Regions from separate parts of the Terrabacter sp. 2RAF25 genome, predicted to be linked through region 2. Evidence: predicted binding sites of a transcription regulator. Region 2 holds the regulator's gene; the other holds the start of a gene.
What was found. Region 2 encodes Rex, which represses fermentation and respiration genes when NADH is low (regulators of the CRP and FNR family bind a similar motif). Its sites were predicted from a motif close to CTTGTGAANNNNTTCACAAG; they were not measured.
Positions count from the first base shown of each region.

Region 1 (10,295 bases), on a different contig from region 2:
ATCGCCTCGCAGCCCCGGGCGAGGGCCTGCTCGAACACGTCGACGTGGTGGCGCACCAGATCCACCGCGTCGTGCTGGTAGCCGGTGTTGGTGTGCATCTGGCCGCAGCACGTCTGGGCCACGGGGAAGTCGACCTCGTGGCCGAGCCGCTCGAGGACGGTCACGGTCGCACGGGCGACGTCGGGAAACAGGACGTCGCCGAGGCACGTGACGAACAGCGCGACCTTCATGCGCGCCTCGCGCTCGCGGGCACGGCGGTCGACGCGCGCGCGATGAGCTCGGGTGGGAAGACGACGTGCTGGTGCTCGTGCTGGCTGCCGCGATCCGCCTCGTCGGCGAGCAGGCGGGCAGCCGTGCTGCCGAGAAGGTGGCGGGGCTGGGCGACGGAGGTGAGCGGCACCGCTGCGGCAGAAGCGAACTCGATGTCGTCGTAGCCGACGATGGCGATGTCGTCGGGCACCGCGATGCCGTGCTGGGTGAGGTGCTGCAGCAGCCCCAGGGCCAGCAGGTCGTTGGCGCAGAAGACACCGGTGGGGCGGCTGCGACGCGGCAGCCCGAGGAGGCGCTCACCCGCTCGGCGTCCTTCGGCGATGGTCAGGCCCGAGGTGCGGATGAGGGTCAGGGCCTTCTCGGGCAGGCCCGCGGCCGCCGTCGCCGCCGCGGCGCCGGCCTGTCGGTCGCGCACCTGCGGGATGTCGGCCGGGCCGCCGACGAAGGCGAGGCGTGTGTGACCCGCCTCGACGAGGTGGGTGATCGCCAGCTCGCCACCCGCGACGTCGTCGACCCCCACCGTGCACCACTCGGTCGTGCCCTGCTCGGGCGCCCGGTCGACGAGGACCACGGGCACGCCGGTGTCGCGGAGGCGCTGGAGGCGGGGGTTGGCGTAGTCCATCGCCGTGATGAGGACCCCTCGGGCGCGGAGCTCGGTGAGCTGCGCGAGGTACTGGTCCTCGCGGTCGGCGTCCTGGTCGCTGTTGCAGATGAAGAGCGCGAGCCCCTCGGCCTTGGCGACCTCCTCGATGCCACGCGCGACGTCGGTGAAGAAGGGGTTGGTGGCGTCTAGCACGACGTAGGCGATGGTGCGTGAACGCCCGGCCGCCAGCTGCCTTGCCGAGGCGTTGGGCACGAAGCCCAGCTCGGCGATGGCCGACTCGACCTTGGCGCGGGTGGCGGCGCGCACCGCGGACGGCCGGTTGAGCACGTTGGAGACGGTGCCGAGGGAGACTCCCGCCCGTGCCGCGACGTCCTTGATGCTCACCCTTGCCATGGGGCCTCCTCTCGTCGCTGAAACGTATCGCGCCGGGACGGTTCCGCGCCGCACCCGGTTCACGAGGGACGGTGCAGACGCAGTGGCTGCGTGGCCGCGAGGTCGGCCCGGATCTCCTCGAGGGTGGAGGGAGCCGCGCCGAGGGCCCGCGCCTGCACGAGGACGTTGCCGAGGGCGGTCGCCTCGACAGGGCCGGCCACGACCGGCACGCCGGTCAGGTCGGCCGTCACCTGGCAGAGCAGCCGGTTGCGCGAGCCCCCGCCCACGACGTGGATGACGTCCACGGCAGCTCCCGAGAGCTCCGTCGCGCGCTGGGTCGTCCTCGCGTATGCCGTCGCGAGCGAGTCGAGGATGCACCGCACCGTGTGAGCAGGGTCGGGCAGCGCTCCGGGAGCTCCGTGTGCCCCGGGTCCACCGAGTGCGTCGGCGGCGGCCGCGATGCGTTCGGGCATCTGACCCGGCGGGATGAACGCGTCGTCGTCGACGTCGATGACGGGTCCGCCGGCAGGTAGGCGCTCGGCCCTGTCGAGCAGCGTCTCCAGGTCGTGGCCGAGCCCCCGCTCGGTCCAGGCTCGCATCGACTCCTGGAGCAACCAGAGCCCGCCCACGTTGCGCAGGAACCTGGTGCGCCCGTCGACCCCGCCCTCGTTGGTGAAGTTGGCCGCGCGGCTGTCCTGCGTGATGACCGGAGCGTCGAGCTCGAGCCCCGCGAGCGACCACGTGCCGCTGGAGACGTACGCGAGCCGGGTCGTCGTGGCCGGCACAGCCACGACAGCGGAGGCGGTGTCGTGCGAGCCGACTGCCGTGACGAGGGTCCCGGGTCGCAGCCCGGTCTGCTCGAGGGCGGTGCTCGTCAGCGGGCCGACGACCTCACCGGGGGTGACGAGCGGGGGCAGGCGGTCGGCCGGGATCTCGAGCCGGTCGAGCAGGTCCTTGGCCCAGTCCCCGGTGCGCGCGTCGAGCAGCCCGGTGGTCGAGGCGTTGGTGGCCTCGGTGCGCAGCTCTCCCGTGAGCTGGAAGGTGAGCCAGTCGGGCAAGAGTGCGATGTGGGCGGCCTTGTCCCACAGGCCCGCCGACTTCTCAGCCTCCAGCTGGTAGACGGTGGTGAACGGCAGGAACTGCAGGCCGTTGACGGCATACAGCTCCTGGCGTGGGACGCGTCGGTGCACGCGTTCGACGGCTGGCCCCGAGCGTCCGTCACGGTAGGAGACCGGCTCACCGAGCAGGGCGCCGTCGACGTCGAGCAGGGCGTAGTCGACAGCCCACGTGTCGACGCCGACGGACTCGGTCTCGGGGAAGTCGCGGGCGAGGAGGCGCAGTCCCGTGAGCACCTCGGACCACAGGCGGGTCAGGTCCCAGCGGAGGTGGCCGTCACGCTGTACCGGTCCGTTGGGGAAGCGGTGCAGCGTGTGCAGGGTGGTCCGCGCGCCGTCGACGACGCCGGCCATCACCCGACCGCCGGAGGCGCCGATGTCGACGGCGCCGAAGACGCGCGGAGCCATGACGTCAGCGCAGGAACGCGGCGGCGACGCCGGCGTCGACGGGGACGTGCAGGCCGGTCGTGTGGCTCAGCTCGTCGGACGTCAGCACCGCGGCGGCGTTCGCGACGTGCTCGGGCAGCACCTCGCGGCCGAGCAGGGTGCGCTTGGCGTAGTAGGCACCGAGCTCCTCCTCGGGCACCCCGTAGACGGCGGCGCGCTTGGCGCCCCAGCCGCCGGCGAAGATGCCGCTGCCACGCACCACGCCATCGGGGTTGATGCCGTTGACGCGAACGCCGTGCTCGCCCAGCTCGGCCGCGAGCAGCCTGACCTGGTGGGCCTGGTCGGCCTTGACCGCGCTGTAGGCGATGTTGTTGGGGCCGGCGAACACGGAGTTCTTGCTCGAGATGTAGAGGATGTCGCCGCCCAGCCTCTGGGCGATCATCGCCCGCGCCGCAGCCTGCGCCATGAGGAAGCTGCCCTTGGCCATGACGTCGTGCTGCAGGTCCCAGTCGGCCTCGGTCGTGTCGAGCAGCGGCTTGCTGATGGACAGCCCGGCGTTGTTGACGAGCAGGTCGAGGCCGCCGAAGGCGAGCACGGCCGCGTCGACCGCAGCCTGCACCTGGGCCGCGTCGGTGACGTCCGCCTGCACGCCCACGGCGACGTCGGCGCCCTTGGCCCCGCTGATCTCGGCCGCGGCGTCCTGCGCCTTGGACAGGTCGAGGTCGGCGATCACCACGCAGGCCCCTTCGGCGGCGAGGCGGGTCGCGATCGCCTTGCCGATGCCGCCGGCGGCACCGGTGACGAGGGCGATCCGACCGGCGTGGCTGCGCGGCTTGGGCATCCGCTGGAGCTTGGCCTCCTCGAGGGCCCAGTACTCGATGCGGAACTTCTCGCTCTCGTCGATCGGCGCGTAGGTCGAGACGGACTCTGCGCCGCGCATGACGTTGATGGCGTTGACGTAGAACTCGCCGGCGACCCGCGCGGTCTGCTTGTCCTTGCCGTAGGAGAACATCCCGACGCCCGGCACGAGCACGATGGCCGGGTCGGCGCCGCGGATGGCGGGGGAGTCGGGGGTGGCGTTGCGGTCGTAGTAGCCCTGGTAGTCGTCGCGGTAGGCCGCGTGCAGCTCGGGCAGGCGGGCGATGACCTCGTCCACCGTGGCGCCGCTCGGCAGGTCGACGACGAGTGGCTTGACCTTGGTGCGCAGGAAGTGGTCGGGGCACGACGTGCCGAGCTCCGCGAGGGCCGACAGCTTCTCGCTCGCGAGGAACTCGAGCACGACGTCGGCGTCGGTGAAGTGGCCGACCATGGTCCGGTCCTGCGAGGCGACGGCCCGGATGTGGGGGGCCAGGGCGGCCGCCTTGGCACGGCGCTCGGCGGGCGGGAGGGCGGCATACGCGGGCACCTCGGCGCCGAAGGGCTCTGCGCTGCCGTGCTCGTCGAGGTAGGCCTGCGCGGTCTCGATGATCCACCTCGAGCTGGCCTCCGCCTCCTCGCTCGTCTCGCCCCACGCGGTGATGCCGTGACCGCCGAGGATGGTGCCGACGGCCTGGGGGTTGGCCGCCTTGATGGCAGCGATGTCGAGGCCCAGCTGGAAGCCGGGGCGGCGCCACGGCACCCAGACGACCTTCTCGCCAAAGATCTCCTTGGTCAGCTGCTCGCCGTCCTTCGCGGTCGCGATGGCGATGCCGCTGTCGGGGTGGAGGTGGTCGACGTGGACCGCGTCGACGAGACCGTGCATCGCGGTGTCGATCGAGGGGGCGGCGCCGCCCTTGCCATGGAGGCAGTAGTCGAAGGCGGCCACCATCTCGTCCTCGCGGTCCACACCGGGGAACACGTCGACGAGGCTGCGCAGGCGGTCGAGCCGGAGCACGGCGAGGCCAGGCTCGGTGAGCGTGCCGAGGTCGCCGCCCGAGCCCTTGACCCAGAGCAGCTCGACCGGCTCGCCGGTGACGGGGTCGGTCTCGGCGCCCTTGGCGGAGGTGTTGCCCCCGGCGTAGTTGGTGTTCCGGGGGTCGGCCCCCAGCCGGTTCGATCGGGCGAGCAGCTCGGCAACGGCGGTGTTGGTCATCTCGATGTCTTCCTCAGTGGCTCGGTTGGTCTGGTGTCTCTGGGTTTTCGGCGAGAGGTGCTCGGCTCAGGCACCCCAGCCGGCCTGCGTGCCGCCGACACGGTCGGCGGCGATCTGGTCGTGGTAGCCGCTGGCGGCGTACGCGGCCATGGGGTCGGCGGGGAGCCCGCGGTCGCCGCGCCACTGCGCGAGGTCGGCGCGCACGTCGGTGTAGAAGGCGTCCATGAGGACGCCGTTGCCGCCGAGCACGTCACCGTCACGCTCGGCGTCGGCCAGGGCGGCACGGTCGACGAGCAGGGCGCGGGCCGTCATCTCCTGGACGTTGAGCACCGAGCGGATCTGGCCGGGGATCTTGTCCTCGACGTTGTGGCACTGGTCGAGCATGAAGGCGACGCCGCTGTCCTCGTCGTAGCCGCCGCCCCTGATCACCTCGAAGAGGATGCGGAAGAGCTGGAACGGGTCGGCCGCCCCGACGATGAGGTCGTCGTCGGCGTAGAACCGGGAGTTGAAGTCGAACGACCCGAGGCGGCCGGCGCGCAGCAGCTGCATGACGATGAACTCGATGTTCGTCCCGGGGGCGTGGTGCCCGGTGTCGAGGCAGACCTTGGCCCGGTCGCCGAGGGCGAGGCAGTGCAGCAGCGACGTGCCCCAGTCGGGCACGTCGGTGGCGTAGAAGGCCGGCTCGAAGAACTTGTACTCGAGGACGAGTCGCTGGTGGTCGCCGAGGCGCTCGTAGATCTGCCGGAGGCTGTCGCCGAGCCGGTCCTGCCGGGCTCGCAGGTCGCCCTGGCCGGGGTAGTTCGTGCCGTCGGCCAACCAGATCTTGAGGTCTCGGCTGCCCGTGACGTCCATGATGTCGATGCACTCGAGGTGGTGGGCGACGGCCTTGGCGCGGATGCGGTCGTCGACGTGGGTCAGGCTGCCGAGCTTGTAGTCGTCGTCCTGGAACGTGTTGGAGTTGATGGTGCCCAGGCGGACGCCGAGGTCCTCCGCGACGCGAGAGAGCTTGTCGTAGTCGTCGACCCGGTCCCACGGGATGTGCAGGGCGACGGAGGGGGCCAGCCCGGTGAGGGCGTGCACCTGCGCGGCATCCGCGAACTTCTCCTCGACCGAGCGCGGCGTCCCCTCGCTGCTGAACACCTTGAACCGCGTGCCGGAGTTGCCGAAGGCCCAGGAGGGCAGCTCGATCGCCTGCCGTTCGAGCTCGCTCGAGATGTCGCTGAAGTTCGTCATGGTGGTCCCGATCCGTGTGAGCCGTCATCCGATTAAATGAAGCGTTTCAGAAGTCTGGTGATGAGTAAAGCGCAGGGCGGTGGGGTGGTCAAGCCTTCAGCTCCGCCTGCTTGGCTCGAACGGGACCCGGCTGAGCATGATTTCGGAGAAGGCGCGGGAACTTGTTGACAGGGGGTGGTGAGGACCTGCCGTTGGAGGCAACCGAATGAAGCGATTCAAAGTGCTGATCAACGCCGGCATCGTCAAGGGGGAGCGGGCCGTCGACGAGCACGTGCGGCGGCTGCTCCGGCTCGCCGACCGGGTGGGAGCGCTCGACGCGCCCAGGGCCTGGAGCCACGACGTCCCGACCCCGACCGACGAGGCACGGCGCGAGCAGTTGCTGCGCATCGCCGCGAGCGGCATGACGGTCCTGCGCAACGGTGACACCGTGCCGCTGGGCCGGGGGATCGCTCGCTGTCCGATGTCGTCGGGGGGTTACACCATTCGACGTAGGCCGCTCTCAGGCGCCCGCGCGAGGACGGGGTGGTCTCTCCTCCGCACACTGGAAGGTCAGGGAGCAGGACGCGAGAGACACGAGGATCCGCCGATGACACGGTCAGGGGCGTTCGGACAGGGACCATCACCCAGACGCAGCGCGGGACTTGCTGCGTGCGTCGCCGTCGCCGCGCTGGGGCTGGCGTCGGTGCCGCTGGGGGCCGCGGGCGGAGCAGTGACCACGCTCTACGTCGGTGGGTCCGGGTGCTCGGACACGGGGTCGGGCACCGCGACGGTGCCGTTCTGCACCATCGCGAAGGCCGCCAAGGTGGCCGTCGCAGGCCAGACGGTGCTCGTGGCCTCGGGCACCTACACCGACGAGGTGTTCCCCTGGCACTCGGGCATCTCGGGGTCGCCCATCGTGTTCCGTCCCGCGACCGGTGCATCGGTGACGATCTCCGGGGCCAAGCACGGATTCACGATCTCCAACCAGAGCTGGATCACGGTGTCCGGCTTCACGATCCAGGCCTCGACGAGCAACGGCATCTACGTCTTCAACGCCACCGGCGTGACGTTGTCGGGCAACACGGTGCGCACCTCGGGTCAGCGTGTGTCGGGCGCGACGGCATACGGGATGTACCTCAACTCGATGACCGGCTCGGTCGTGAGCGGCAACCTCGTCACGGACAACTCGGCGTCCGGGATCTTCCTCACCAACGGGTCCACCGGCAACCAGGTCACCGGCAACGAGAGCTCGTGGAACGCCTACGGGTACGTGCGCAACGCCGTGGGGATCGACCTGCGCGCACCGGGGAACGTCATCAGTGGCAACCGGGTCCACGACAACGAGGACTCCGGCATCCAGTCCTACCCGGGTGGTGACAGCAACACCATCGTCGGCAACGTCAGCTACCACAACATGGGTTTCACCACCGCGGCCCTGTCCAACTGCAGCCCACCGCCGACCGGCAACACGGGCGGCTGCATCACGGGCGACCACGGCATCGACGACTTCGGCGTGACAGGAAGCTCGGTCGTGGGAAACACCGTCTACGACAACGTCAGCTCCGGCATCAACCTCGAGGGCGTCGCCTCGGGGACGTCGACCGGGTTCACCATCGCGAACAACGTCGCCGTCGACAACGCCATCGGGTGCCCCGACGGCGTCGGCGGCACCGTCAAGTGCCCGCGGACGAGGGGCAACATCCGGGTCGACTCGACCTCACAGCTCGGCACGAACGTCGACTCCGACCTCGTCAGCCTCAGCACCGCCGGCACCATGATGGTGTGGGGCTCGACGTCCTACACGTCGATGGCTGCCTTCCGGACCGCGAGCGGCGAGGAGCTGCGCGGCCTCCAGGCCGACCCGCGGCTGGCCAACCCGGCCGGAGGCGACTTCACGCTCCGGGCCGGCTCGCCCGCCGTCGACTCCGCAGACTCCGGCGCCCCGGGCGAGCTCACCACCGACGCGGGCGGTCGGCCGCGCGTCGACGACCCGGCCACCGTGAACACCGGCATCGGACCGCGCGCCTTCGACGACCGCGGCGCCTTCGAGTACCAGCCCCCAACACCGAGCCAGGTCACACCATGAACCGGTCATCCACCATCGGCCGTCTCGGGCCAGTCGTCGCGGCCGTCATCGCCCTGGGTGTCGCGGGGGGTTCCGCGGTCGTCGCCGGCGGGGCCACCGGCGGCACGGCACCCGAACCCGCCGCCGTCGCGTCCCGGGTCAGCTCGTCCGGCCCGTCACCCGCGGAGTGCACCTCCATGACCGGCCTCGCGGCGGACGCGGCCGGCGCGACGTCGGCCTCCGGCACGGCAGCCTCGGTGCACGCCGCCCGGGGCAGGGCCGCGGCCGTGGCACGTGCGACGAGGTCGGACGACGTGCGGGAGGCGGCCCAGAACCTGGCCGACGACCTCGCCGCCTACCGGGTCGCCCTGACGACGATGTCGGGCGACCCGGCCGAGGCCGCCCACCGACGTGCCGACATCAACATCATGATCCGCGGCCACGTGGCGACGATGCGTCGCCTGTGCGGCCGCTGAGGCGTCGACGCGGACCGGGCGCGACTCGCGTGACGACGCCCGAGGGGCCCTGCACCACGGTGCGGGGCCCTTCGATCGATGCTGGGCAGATCTCGTGGACGGGCGAACGTGACAGGGACGGTGCCTTGCTGGCCCGACGACGCCGGCTCAGTGCCGTCGGCTGACGAAAGCACTGTGGCCCGCGCCCCCTCCGGAGGGGGCACGGGCCACAGACACGCCCCGCGCGAGCGGGGACCATGGGGTGAGTGACGGGACTTGAACCCGCGGCCACCTGGACCACAACCAGGTGCTCTACCAGCTGAGCTACACCCACCATGCACAGCACGAGCCGGGCCCGGGGGCTCGGCGTCGTGGGACTGCGTCGACAATCGTACAGGCTCCCGACGGGTGCTCGTGACCACCCCACGTCGGCGCGCCGGCGCCCCCACTGACTCAGCCCGGCGGCATACGCAAGCAGCCTGCGTATGCCGTCAGCCGCGTCGCGTGGTCAGTGCTGGCTCGGTCAGTGCCCGCTCGGTCAGTGCTCGATCACGTGCGGAGAGGCGAGCGCCTTCGCCGTGGCCGAGTCGGGGCCGGGCTGCGGCACGAAGACGGCCTGGCGGTAGTAGCGCAGCTCGGCGATCGACTCGCGGATGTCGGCGAGGGCGCGGTGGCCGCCCGACTTCTTCGGCGCGTTGAAGTAGACGCGGGGGTACCAGCGACGTGACAGCTCCTTGATCGAGCTGACGTCGATGATGCGGTAGTGCAGGTAGGACTCGAGCACCGGCATGTCGCGCGAGAGGAAGCCGCGATCGGTGGCGACCGTGTTGCCACCCAGCGGCGCCTTGCGCGGCTCGGGCACGAACGTGCGGATGTAGTCGAGGACGATGTGCTCGGCTTCCTGGAGGGTCACGCCCGAGTCGAGCTCGGTGATGAGGCCAGAGGCCGTGTGCATGTCGCGGACGAAGTCGTCCATCTGCTCCAGCGCCTCTTCCGGCGGCTTCACGACGACGTCGATGCCGTCACCGAGCTGGTTCAGCTCGAAGTCGGTGACGAGAGCGGCCACCTCCACGAGGGCGTCCGACTTCAGCGATAGGCCCGTCATCTCGCAGTCGATCCAGATGATCCGGTCGGCGATGGCTCGGTGGTTGGTGTCGCTCACCGGACCACCATAGTTGTTCGCGCGCGACGGGCCCGGCGCACGGACGGTCGGCACGCAACCGCCTGCACTAGCCTGCCTGCATGACCTCAGGGGACGTGACGACCCAGCATCCCGGCGATGGCCCGGGCGGCCAGGCGCAGCAGTGGAGCCCGGTGCGCAACCCGACCCGGCGGCCGATGCTCCGAACCGCCCTCACCATCGGCGTCTCGGCCTCGGCCTTCCTCGTCTGCCTGCTGATCCTCCTCGGCATCCTCGGCGAGCGGCTCAGCGCGCAGACCATCGTCACGTCGGCCCTGATGGCGATCATCCCGCTCCTCATCATCGTCCCCACGTTCCTCTGGCTCGACCGCTACGAAGCCGAACCCGTTCGCTACCAAGTGTTCTCGTTCCTCTGGGGTGCGCTCGTCGCCGTCGTGGGGGCGTTCTTCCTCAACACGTTCGGTCTCAAGCTGCTCGTCGAGGCCAGCTGGACCGACCCGCTCCAGACCGGCGCGGTCTACCTCGCGCCCGTCACCGAGGAGACCCTGAAGGGGCTCGGCATCCTGCTGATCTACCTGCTGCGTCGGCGCGAGTTCGACGGCA
Region 1 is NZ_JBFRGJ010000008.1:86,307-96,601, forward strand. Features, by position in the region: gene AB4091_RS18195 ((Fe-S)-binding protein) at 1-230, opposite strand, end outside; gene AB4091_RS18200 (LacI family DNA-binding transcriptional regulator) at 227-1,267, opposite strand; gene AB4091_RS18205 (rhamnulokinase) at 1,327-2,769, opposite strand; gene AB4091_RS18210 (bifunctional aldolase/short-chain dehydrogenase) at 2,774-4,819, opposite strand; gene rhaI (L-rhamnose isomerase) at 4,886-6,052, opposite strand; gene AB4091_RS18220 (right-handed parallel beta-helix repeat-containing protein) at 6,258-8,117, shown strand; gene AB4091_RS18225 (hypothetical protein) at 8,114-8,572, shown strand; tRNA gene AB4091_RS18230 (tRNA-His) at 8,810-8,885, opposite strand; gene orn (oligoribonuclease) at 9,090-9,713, opposite strand; gene AB4091_RS18240 (PrsW family intramembrane metalloprotease) at 9,794-10,295, shown strand, end outside.
Region 1: a site for Rex is predicted at 6,086-6,105, ahead of rhaI (L-rhamnose isomerase). Genes of this name have one in related genera too.

Region 2 (10,295 bases):
AGCGCGGCGTGCCACCGACGGCGCGGAACGCGCGCACCGGTGAGTTGACGCCTCCGGGGATCACCTGGCTCGCCCTCGCGAGGAGCGCGGCGGACGCCGGGGCATCGGGGCTGGTCTGGACGGGAGCGGGCTGCGAGCTCATGGGCCCCATCCTCTCAACACCGACGCACGCGTACGCCGTGGGCCCGTCGAGCTGTCGGCTCAGCGGCCGCTGACGCCGTCGGGGTCGAGGTGGTCGCGCACGATGGCCATGGCGTCGCCGATGGCGGCGAACTGCTTCGGCGTCATGATGTCGACGAGGTTGTCGCGAACGCTCTGGACGTGGACGCGGGAGATCTCGCCGACCGCGGCCAGGCCCCCGGTGGTCAGCACGAGCTCGACACCACGCCGGTCGTCGGCGCACTGCTCACGCGTGACCCACCCGCGGTCCTCGAGCCGCTTCGCGGTGTGGGTGAGGCGGCTGCGCGACTGGACGACCATCGCGGCCAGCTCTGACATGCGCAGGCGGTGGTTCGCGCTCTCGGAGAGCATCGAGATGATCTCGTACTCGCTCAGCTGCAGCCCGGCGTCACCCAGCGCGTCGTCCAGCGCCTGCTCGAGCAGCCGGGTCCCGCGCAGGATGGCACGCCACGACGCCTGTTCGGCATCACTGAGCCACTGCACGCCGTCATCCCCTGTACCTGCCATGTCAACCTCCTGCGACGTACCAGATGGTAGTGGTCTCAGGCGATCCAGTCCGGCACGTCGAGCGCGAAGTACGTGAGGATGACCTGCGCGCCGGCCCGGCGGATCGAGGTCAGCGACTCGAGAGCCGTCGCGCGCAGGTCGATCCAGCCGTTGGCGGCGGCCGCCTGGATCATGGAGTATTCCCCCGACACCTGGTAGGCGGCGACCGGCACCGACGACCGCTCGGCGGCGGCCGCGACGACGTCGAGGTAGGACATCGCGGGCTTGACCATCACCATGTCGGCGCCCTCGGCGATGTCGAGGTCGATCTCGCGCAACGACTCGACGACGTTGGCGGGGTCCTGCTGGTAGGTGCGGCGGTCGCCCTGGAGGCTCGACTGGACGGCCTCGCGGAACGGGCCGAAGAACGCGGAGGCGTACTTCGCGGCATACGCGAGGATGACGGCGTCGGTGAGGCCCTCGGCGTCGAGCGCCTCGCGGATGACGGCGACCTGACCGTCCATCATGCCGCTCGGCGCGACGACGTGGGCGCCGGCGCGCGCCTGCGCGACGGACATCTGCGCATAGAGCTCGTTCGTCGCGTCGTTGTCGACCCGGCCCTGCTCGTCGAGGACGCCGCAGTGGCCGTGGTCGGTGAACTCGTCGAGGCACGTGTCGGCCATGACGACGAGGTCGTCGCCGACGGCGTCGCGTACGGCGCGCAGCGCGACGTTGAGGATGCCGTCGGGGTCGACGGCGCCCGAGCCGGTGGCGTCCTTCTCGACGGGCACGCCGAAGAGCATGATGCCGCCGAGGCCCTTGGCCACGCACTGCCGCGCCACGTCGACGACGCCTGCGAGCGTGTGCTGCTGGACGCCGGGCATGCTCTCGATCGCACGCGGCTCGGTCAGTCCCTCGCCCACGAAGACCGGGAGCACCAGGTCGCGCGGGTGCAGCCGGGTCTCGGCGACGAGGGACCGCAGGACCGCGGTCTGGCGGAGCCGACGGGGACGCTCGATCATCGGCGGACCGTCAGCGGGCGCGGCGGCGCGAGGCCGGACGCTTGTCGCTGGGTCGCTGGACGGGCTGGCCCGCCTCTGCTGCAGCAACGGCGAGGCCCACGCCGTGACCGGCGAGGGCGTCGACGAGGCTCACGGCCGAGGCCTCCGGCGCGAGCACGTCGACGCGCAGCCCATGCTCCTGCGCCGTCTTGGCCGTGGCCGGTCCGATGCAGGCGACCACCGTTGCGGCGTGGGGCTTTCCGGCGATGCCGACGAGGTTGCGCACCGTCGAGCTCGACGTGAAGACGACGGCGTCGTAGTCGCCGCCCTTGATCGCGTCGCGGATGGCGGCTGCCGGCGGAGCGGCCCGCACCGTGCGGTACGCGGTGACGTCGTCGACCTCCCAGCCCATCTCGCGCAGCCCGGCGACCAGCGTCTCGGTGGCGATGTCGGCCCGGGGCAGCAGGACCCGGTTGATCGGGTCGAGCACCTCGTCGAACTCGGGCCACACCTCGAGCAGGCCCGCGGCCGAGTGCTCACCGGTGGGCACGAGGTCGGGGTTGATGCCCCACTCGCGCAGCGCGTCGGCCGTGACGCCGCCGACGGCTGCGACCTTGAGCCCGGCGAAGGCGCGGGCGTCGAGGCCGAACTCCTCGAAGCGCTCACGGACGGCGCGGACCGCGTTCACGGAGGTGAAGCCGATCCACTCGTAGCGACCGGTGACGAGGCCCTTGACGGCCTTCTCCATCTGCTGAGGCGTGCGCGGCGGCTCGACCGAGATCGTCGGGACGACGTCGGCCGTGGCCCCGTAGCCGGCGAGCCGGTCGACCATCGGGCCTGCCTGGGCCTGGGTGCGCGGCACGAGGACCTTCCACCCGAAGAGCGGCTTGTTCTCGAACCACGAGAACTCCTCGCGCAGGCCGACGTTCGGCGACACGACGGCGAGGGAGACCTCGAGGGGCTCCTTGCCGGCGAACACGGTGTCGACCTCGCCCAGGGTCGTCGCGACGGACGACTGGCGCACGGTGGTGGCGTTGGCCGAGAGGACCACGAGAGCCTCGGCGGTGCGGCCGGCGGCCAGCAGCCCGGCCAGCGCGGCCCGCATGCCGTCGGTGCCGCCGAGCAGCACGAGGCTGTCGTCGTCGGCGGTGTAGGCCGACCAGTCGAGGCCCGGGCGGTCGACGCCGACGACGTGCACGGCGCCGGTCGACTTCGAGGTCAGCGGCACACCGGCATACGTCGGTCCGGCGGTGAGCGCGGAGACCCCGGGCACGACGTCGAAGGTGATGCCGGCCTTGCGGCAGGCGCGCGCCTCCTCGACGAGGCCGTTGAAGGTCGCCGGGTCGCCGTCCATGAGGCGCACGACGAGGCCGTTCGGCCCCACGGACTTCGCGGCCTTGACGACGAGCTTGGCGCGCACGGCCTGGGTCAGCTCCTGACCCTGCTCGCCGTGACCCGCGTCGACGATCTCGACGTCGGGCCGGGCGTGCTCGAGCACGACGTCGTCACGGGCGATGCGGTCGGTCACGACGACGTCGGCAGCGGCGAGCAGGTCGCGGCCGCGCAACGTCATCAGGCCGGGGTCACCGGGACCGGACCCGACGAAGGCGACACGAGCTGGCGTCGTCGCGTGGGTGGGATTCGAGGCCGTCTGCTCGGACGGCTGGCGGGAAGGAGTCACGAAACTTGCTCCGGTTGGTGTGGGGCGTGGTCTGGTGCGGGTCCAGCTGACGATGAGACCTGGAGGTCGGCGGCGCCGTCCTCGAGAAGGATGTGCGCGAGTCGGGACCCGAGGGCCGCCGGCTCGTCATAACGGCCCACGAGCGAGCGGCGGAGCTCGACCGAGCCGTCCTCGCTGCCGGCGAAGGCGCGCAGCGACAGCTCGAGGCCCTCGTCGCCCTCGACGACCTCGGCGAGCGCACCCACGGGTGCGGTGCAGCCCGCCTCGAGGGTCGAGAGCAGCGAACGCTCGGCGAGCACGCAGGCTCGGGTGTCGGCGTCGTCGAGCACGGAGACCGCGGCGACGACGTCGGCCCGGTCGGACCGGCACTCGACGGCGAGAGCCCCCTGGCCCGGCGCCGGAAGCATCTGGATCGGGTCGATCACCTCGGTCGCCTCGTCGAGACGGCCGAGCCGGGAGAGGCCGGCACGGGCGAGGACGACCGCGTCGAGCTTGCCGGAGGTGACGAAACCGATTCTCGTGCCGACGTTTCCGCGGATCGGACGGATGTCGAGTCCGAGCCCCAGGGCTGCGAGCTGCGCGGTGCGCCGCGGAGAGCCGGTTCCGACGACCGAGCCGGCCGGCAGCTCGCCGAGCGTGAGACCTTCGCGCGCGACGAGCACGTCGCGGCTGTCCTCGCGGACCGGCACGGCGGCGATGACGAGCCCCGGCTCGGGCGTCGTGGGGAGGTCCTTGAGTGAGTGCACGGCGACGTCGATGCGACCGTCGAGCAAGGCGTGGCGGATCGCAGCGGCGAAGACACCGGTGCCGCCGATGGCGGTGAGCAGCTCGCCCGAGACGTCACCCTCGGTCGTGATCTCGACCATCTCCACCTCGTGACCGGCCGCGCGCAGCCGGTCGGCCACCCAGCCGGACTGGGTGGTGGCGAGGGCGGAGCGACGGGTGCCGAGACGCAGGGCGGTCATGACTGCCCCCGCTTCGGTGGGGTCGACACGTTGGCGACGTCCTTGGGCTCGAGGTCGAAGAGCTCGCGCAGGGCGGCAGCGTAGTCGTCGCCGCTGCCCTCCATCGCGAACTCCTTGACGCGCTTGGTGGGCGTGTGGAGCAGCTTCTCGACGATGCGGTGGACGGCGAGGCCGACCTCCGCTCGGGTCGTCTCGTCGAGTCCGGGCAGGCGCTGGTCGAGACGGTCCATCTCGGACGCGACCAGGTCTGCTGCGCGGGCGCGGAGCGCTGCCACCGTGGGAGCCACGGACTTCTCCATGCGACGGGTGAGGTAGTCGGCGACCTCGCCCGTGACGAGGTCTTGCACGCGGACGACCTGGGTGGTGTCGGCGCGGCCCTCGAGGAGCAGGCCGAGCGCCTGCAGGTCGATGAGCGTCACGCCGGGCACGGGAACGTGCCACGTCTCGACCGGCTCGACGTCGCGCGGCAGGGCGAGGTCGATGACGACCTGCCGCCGACCGCCGCGCCGGGTCGCGCCGGCAGCGAGCAGGTCGGCCGTGATGATGTGGCCGACCGCGCCGGTGCAGGTGATGACGAGGTCGCTCTCGGCCACGACGTCGCCCAGGTCGCTCCACGGGCGTGGCGTGCCCGAGGTGTCCTCGGCGAGACGCTCGGCGCGCTCGGGAGTGCGGTTGACGATGGTCAGCGACCGGACGCCGGCCCGCGCAGCCGTCGCTGCCGCGAGGCCGCTCATGCCCCCGGCGCCGATGACCGCGGCGGCCGTGTGCTCGAGCGGGCCGAGCACGGCGGCCGCCTCCTCGAGCGCGATCTGCACGAGCGAGACGCTGTGCTGGTCGATGTCGGTGTCGGTGTGGGCCCGCTTGCCGACCCGCAGTGCCCCCTGGAAGAGGGCGTTGAGGATCTCGCCCACCTGGCCGCGGTGCTGGGCCCCGGCGAGGGCGTCGCGCATCTGGCCCAGGACCTGCGCCTCGCCGACGGCCATCGAGTCGAGGCCGCAGGCGACCGTGAAGGCGTGGGCGACGGCGGCGTCGTCATAGCGGACGTAGAGGTGGTCGGCCAGTGCCTCGGCCCGCGCGGCCAGGGCGTCGGCGGGGTCGCCCGGGGGCAGCTCGGCGGGCTCGCGCAGGCCCTCGGGCTCCTCGATGCCGGCCGCGAGGGCGAGCGCCTCGCCGATGGCGGCGACGGCCGGGTGGAAGGCCGGAACGGACGCGTAGACCTCGAGGCGGTTGCACGTGGAGAGCACGACGGCCTCGGTGGCCGTGGCCGACCCCAGCACCGACGACGCGATGGCCTCGGCCCGGTCGGGGCGCTCCGACAGCGCTTCGAGCACCGACAGCGGCGCGGTGTGGTGGGACAGTCCGATGACGAGCAGGCTCACGGGGCCACCACCGCCGACCTGAGGTCGCCCGTGGCGAGCGACTTGCGCTGGGCGTGGAAGGCGAGGATCTGCAGCTCCGTGGAGAGGTCGACCCGGCGTACGTCCACGCCGTCGGGCACCGAGAGCACCGCCGGCGCGAAGTTGAGGATCGAGCTGATGCCCGCACCCACGAGGGCGTCGCAGACGGCCTGGGCCGCGGGGGCCGGCGTCGCGATGACACCGATGGCGATGGGGTCGACCTGGTGGTGGTCGACGAGCTCGCGGAGCGGGCGGATGCGCACCCCGACGACGCGCTCGTCGGTCAGGGCAGGGTCGTCGTCGTAGAGACCGACGATGCGAAATCCCTTGGTGACGAAGCCGGAGTAGGAGGCGAGCGCGTGACCGAGGTTTCCCATGCCGACGATCGCGACCGGCCAGTCCTCGGTGAGACCGAGTGCCCGGGAGATCTCGAGGGCGAGCGTCTCGACGTCGTAGCCGACACCGCGCACGCCGTAGGAGCCGAGGTGGCTGAGGTCCTTGCGCAGCTGGGCGGAGCGCACTCCGACCTCGGCGGCGAGCTCTTCGGACGAGACCGACAGGACGCCGTCCTCAGCGAGGCGCGAGAGCGTCCGAAGGTACTCGGGGAGCCGCGCGACGGTCGCGTCGGGAATCTCTCGACGCAGTGCAGGGTCGGCGGACACGCTTGCTCACCGGCTCCTCTCAGCGAGGCGTTCGGGCACGGGTTCGAGCCGAACGCGGAGCACGTGGGGACCTGTTCAGGCTAGACGTTTGTGAAGCCATGCACAAAGTTGACTTTCGGGGACTTACCACGGCATGGGACGCGACCTCGAGGCAGGTCGTGCCGAACCGCTCGCCAACGAGCCTGCCGGGGCTGCACGCTCCGTGACCGTCAGCGCAGGGCCGCGCGCAGCCGGGCCTCGTCGACCCGCCAGAAGTCGTGGCGCCGCCCGTCGACGAAGGTCACCGGGATCTGCTCGGCGTAGCGGCGCAGCAGCTCGGGGTCGTCGTCGACCGACCGCTCCGCCCACGACACCCCCAGCTCGCCGGTGACCCGGACCACGACCTCGCGTGCCGCGTCGCACAGGTGGCAACCGGGTCGGCCCAGCAGGACGACTCGCGGCTCGCCCTCGACCGCAGGCTGATCGCTCGTCATGGCCCAACTCTAGGCCGGTCCGGCTGCCGCGGGGCCGTCTCCGTCCGGGACGCGTGGGGCGCGAACGTACCCGTGAGTAGGTTTTGCGCCACAAAAGGCGATCGAACTCCCGGTTTCGGCCCCGGTCCGACAGACTGTCTCCAATGCGCTCGAACAGGACGTCGGCCCGCCGACCCGCCCCTGTCTCCGCGCCGCGGACGATCCCGGCGATGGTGTCGGTCCCGCCTGCCCTCGCGCCTTCGCTGCCCACCTGGCGGGCCGCGCTCGACGCGATCTGGGCGTCCCTCGCCAACGACAGCGCAGCACCGTCCCAGGTGGGACCGCCGACGGGTCCGCTCGGCCCGCGGCGCGTGCACCCGGAGCGTGACGCCGCTGACCAGGCCCGCATCGCCGCTCTCGTCGAGCTGGCCCAGGGTGGCGACAAGGAGGCCTTCGCGCAGCTCTACGACAGCTACGTCGACACGGTCTTCCGCTACGTGCTCGTGCGGGTGGCCAACCGGTCCCTCGCCGAGGACCTCACCTCCGAGACCTTCCTGCGGGCCATGCGTCGCATCGACTCCTTCACCTGGCAGGGCAAGGACATCGCGGCGTGGTTCGTCACCATCGCGCGGAACCTCATCGCCGACCACGTGAAGTCGGCGAAGTTCCGCTTCGAGGTCGCGACAGCCGACATGCGCGACGCCGACGAACGAGTCGACGCCCCCGACACCGAGGTGCTCACACGGCTGCGCGACGAGCGTCTGGTCGAGGCGATCAAGGGCCTCGGCCCCGACCAGGCCGAGTGCATCACGCTGCGCTTCCTCCAGGGCCTCAGCCTCGCCGACACCGCCAAGGTGATCGGCAAGTCGGAAGGGGCCGTCAAGCAGCTCCAGCTGCGAGCCACCCGCGCCCTGCGCAAGTCGCTCGAAGGAGTCGAGCTGTGAAAGGCGTAACCCCACCGACACCAGCGTCGTTCTCACGGCGTAGGGACGGTGCGTGTGGGCCCGGACCGACGCTCGGCGCGCCGACCGGCGCGACCGCGGATCGCGTGAACGCAGGCGGCTCGATGGCAGCGACGAACGTGCTGGAGCCCCTGACGAGCAACCTGCACGACCCACCCCTCGCCGTCGAACCCGAGGTATGCCGTGTCGCGGCAGGCCTGCTCGGACCCCGGGGACCGGCGTCCAGGCACCGCACGCCCTGACGGGCGCGACCCCGTACACCAGCACCAGCACCAGCACCAGCACCACAGAACCAGCTGACCAGCACCCGAGACCGAAGGAGGGGACCATGGACCTCGGCGCCAACGCCGACGGCGAGCTGCTGCAGCGCGCTCTCGACGGCGAGCGGGTCACCGACCCCGGCATCCTCGAGCTCGTCGCCGTGCTCCACGCCGTCCAGTCGGTCGACCAGGCGGGGCTCGCCCCTCGGGCCGAGTTCGTCTCCGACCTGCGGGCCAGGCTCCTCGCCGACGACGCCACGACGGTGGTCCCGCTCGTGCCGGTCCCTGCCGACGTCGACGCCCCCACCGACGCTGCGACCGGCGCCCCCGACACCGATGCCGGTGTCGGTGTCGGCGTCGGCGGCACCGTCTCGGTGCTGCGAGTCGCCGCACGCCCGCTGAAGTTGCTCGCTGCTGCGGCCGCGGCCATCCTGGTTCTCGGCGGGGCCCTCGGGTTCGCCTCGAGGTCCGCGGTGCCCGGCGACGCCCTCTACGGCGTCAAGCAGCTCCTCGACCGCGCGGCCGTCCAGCTGGCCGGCTCGCGCTACGACCAAGGGCTGACCTACCTGGCCCAGGCGCAGGAGCACATCGGCGACGCACGCAACCTGATCGACCGCGGCGGGCCCTCTACGCACGACCTCGACACCGCCTACGACGCGGCGTCCGATGCCACCCGCCGCGCCCAGACGATCCTCGTCGAGGCCTACCGGACCGAGGGTCGCACCGACGCGTTGACCGAGCTGTCCGACTTCTACACGCGGGCGATCCCCCAGGTCGACGCGATGCGGCCGCGCGTGCCGACGGACTCGCTGCCGGCCTGGCAGCGTCTGCGCGACCTGCTCGGTGCAGGTCAGGTGGCCACACTGCGCGACCTCGCGTCGTGCACCGCCTGCGGCGAGCGCGCCGACCAGGCCAAGCAGCTGCTCAGCGGGATCACCTCGATCCGGCCGACGGCGGGTGCGAACTCCCGCCCGCCGGCCACCGCACCGCGGCCTTCGGCCTCCCTGCCCCGGCCTCAGCTGCCGTCCGCCACGCTCCCGGGCGGCGGCCTGCCGTCGGCGACGCTGCCCACGGTGCCTCTTCCGCGCGGCGGCGTGAGCGTCACCGGCCGCGTCACGCTGCCGGGCGGCACGATCAACCTTCCCGGCGCCGGCCTCAACAGCACGACGGTGGGCGTCGGCGGGGGCGGCGTGACCCTTCCCGGCGCGACGGTGAGCCTGCCTCACGTGGGTGTCTCGAGCACCACGGTGCGGGTCGGCGGCGGCGGCGTCACGCTGCCCGGCGCGACGATCCCGGTGCCGACGCTCGTCGTCACGCCGCCTGCCCTGCCGCGGCTTCCCGCGACGACGCTCCCGACTCGGCTGCTGCCCTGACGCTGCTGCCCTGACCCTGCTGCCCTGACCCTGCTGCCCTGACCCTGCTGCCCTGACCCTGCTGCCCGGAGCCCGCGCGCGACCGATGGCCGCCCAAACGGACCGGGCGCGGCGGCATACGCGAGCCGGCCTGCCGCGATGTCGGCGCCGTCAGAGGAAGACGGACTTGCGCTGCATGAGCAGGCTGTAGAGCGTCTGCTGGATCGTCTCGCGCACCTGGTCGGTGAGGTCGAAGACGAGCATCGGGTCGTCGGCGGCCTCGGGCCCGAACGTGGTGGTCTGGATCGGCGGGCCGAACTCGATGAGCCACTTGCTCGGCAGCGGCACCATGCCGAGCGGGCCGAGCAGCGGGAACGTCGGGGTGATCGGGGCGTACGGCAGGCCGAGCAGCCTGGCCACCGCCGGCATGTTGCCGAGGATGGGGTAGATCTCCTCGGCGCCGACGATCGAGACCGGGACGATCGGCACGCCCGCACGCAGGGCCGCCGAGACGAAACCACCGCGGCCGAAGCGCTGCAGCTTGTAGCGCTCGCTGAACGGTTTGCCGACGCCCTTGAAACCCTCCGGCCAGACGCCGACGAGCGAGCCGCCCGCGAGCAGGCGCTCGGCGTCGGTGTTGGCCGCGAGGGTCGTGCCGGAGCGGCGCGCCATGGTGCCGATGAAGGGCATCTGGAAGACGAGGTCGGCCCCGAGCATGCGCAGGTGACGCTTCTTCGGGTGCTCGTCGTAGACGGCGACCTGCGTCATGAGCGAGTCCATGGCGACGGTGCCGGAGTGGTTGCCGACCACGAGCGCACCGCCCTCGTCGGGGATGTTCTCGATGCCGCGCACCTCGACCCTGAACCACTTCTTGTACAGCGGGCGCAGCAGGGGCAG
Region 2 is NZ_JBFRGJ010000006.1:65,296-75,590, reverse strand. Features, by position in the region: gene hemL (glutamate-1-semialdehyde 2,1-aminomutase) at 1-142, opposite strand, end outside; gene AB4091_RS15455 (MarR family winged helix-turn-helix transcriptional regulator) at 202-687, opposite strand; gene hemB (porphobilinogen synthase) at 723-1,688, opposite strand; gene AB4091_RS15445 (uroporphyrinogen-III synthase) at 1,699-3,348, opposite strand; gene hemC (hydroxymethylbilane synthase) at 3,345-4,313, opposite strand; gene hemA (glutamyl-tRNA reductase) at 4,310-5,692, opposite strand; gene AB4091_RS15430 (redox-sensing transcriptional repressor Rex) at 5,689-6,372, opposite strand; gene AB4091_RS15425 (glutaredoxin family protein) at 6,582-6,845, opposite strand; gene AB4091_RS15420 (RNA polymerase sigma factor) at 6,989-7,768, shown strand; gene AB4091_RS15415 (hypothetical protein) at 7,891-8,028, shown strand; gene AB4091_RS15410 (hypothetical protein) at 8,115-9,419, shown strand; gene AB4091_RS15405 (1-acyl-sn-glycerol-3-phosphate acyltransferase) at 9,570-10,295, opposite strand, start outside.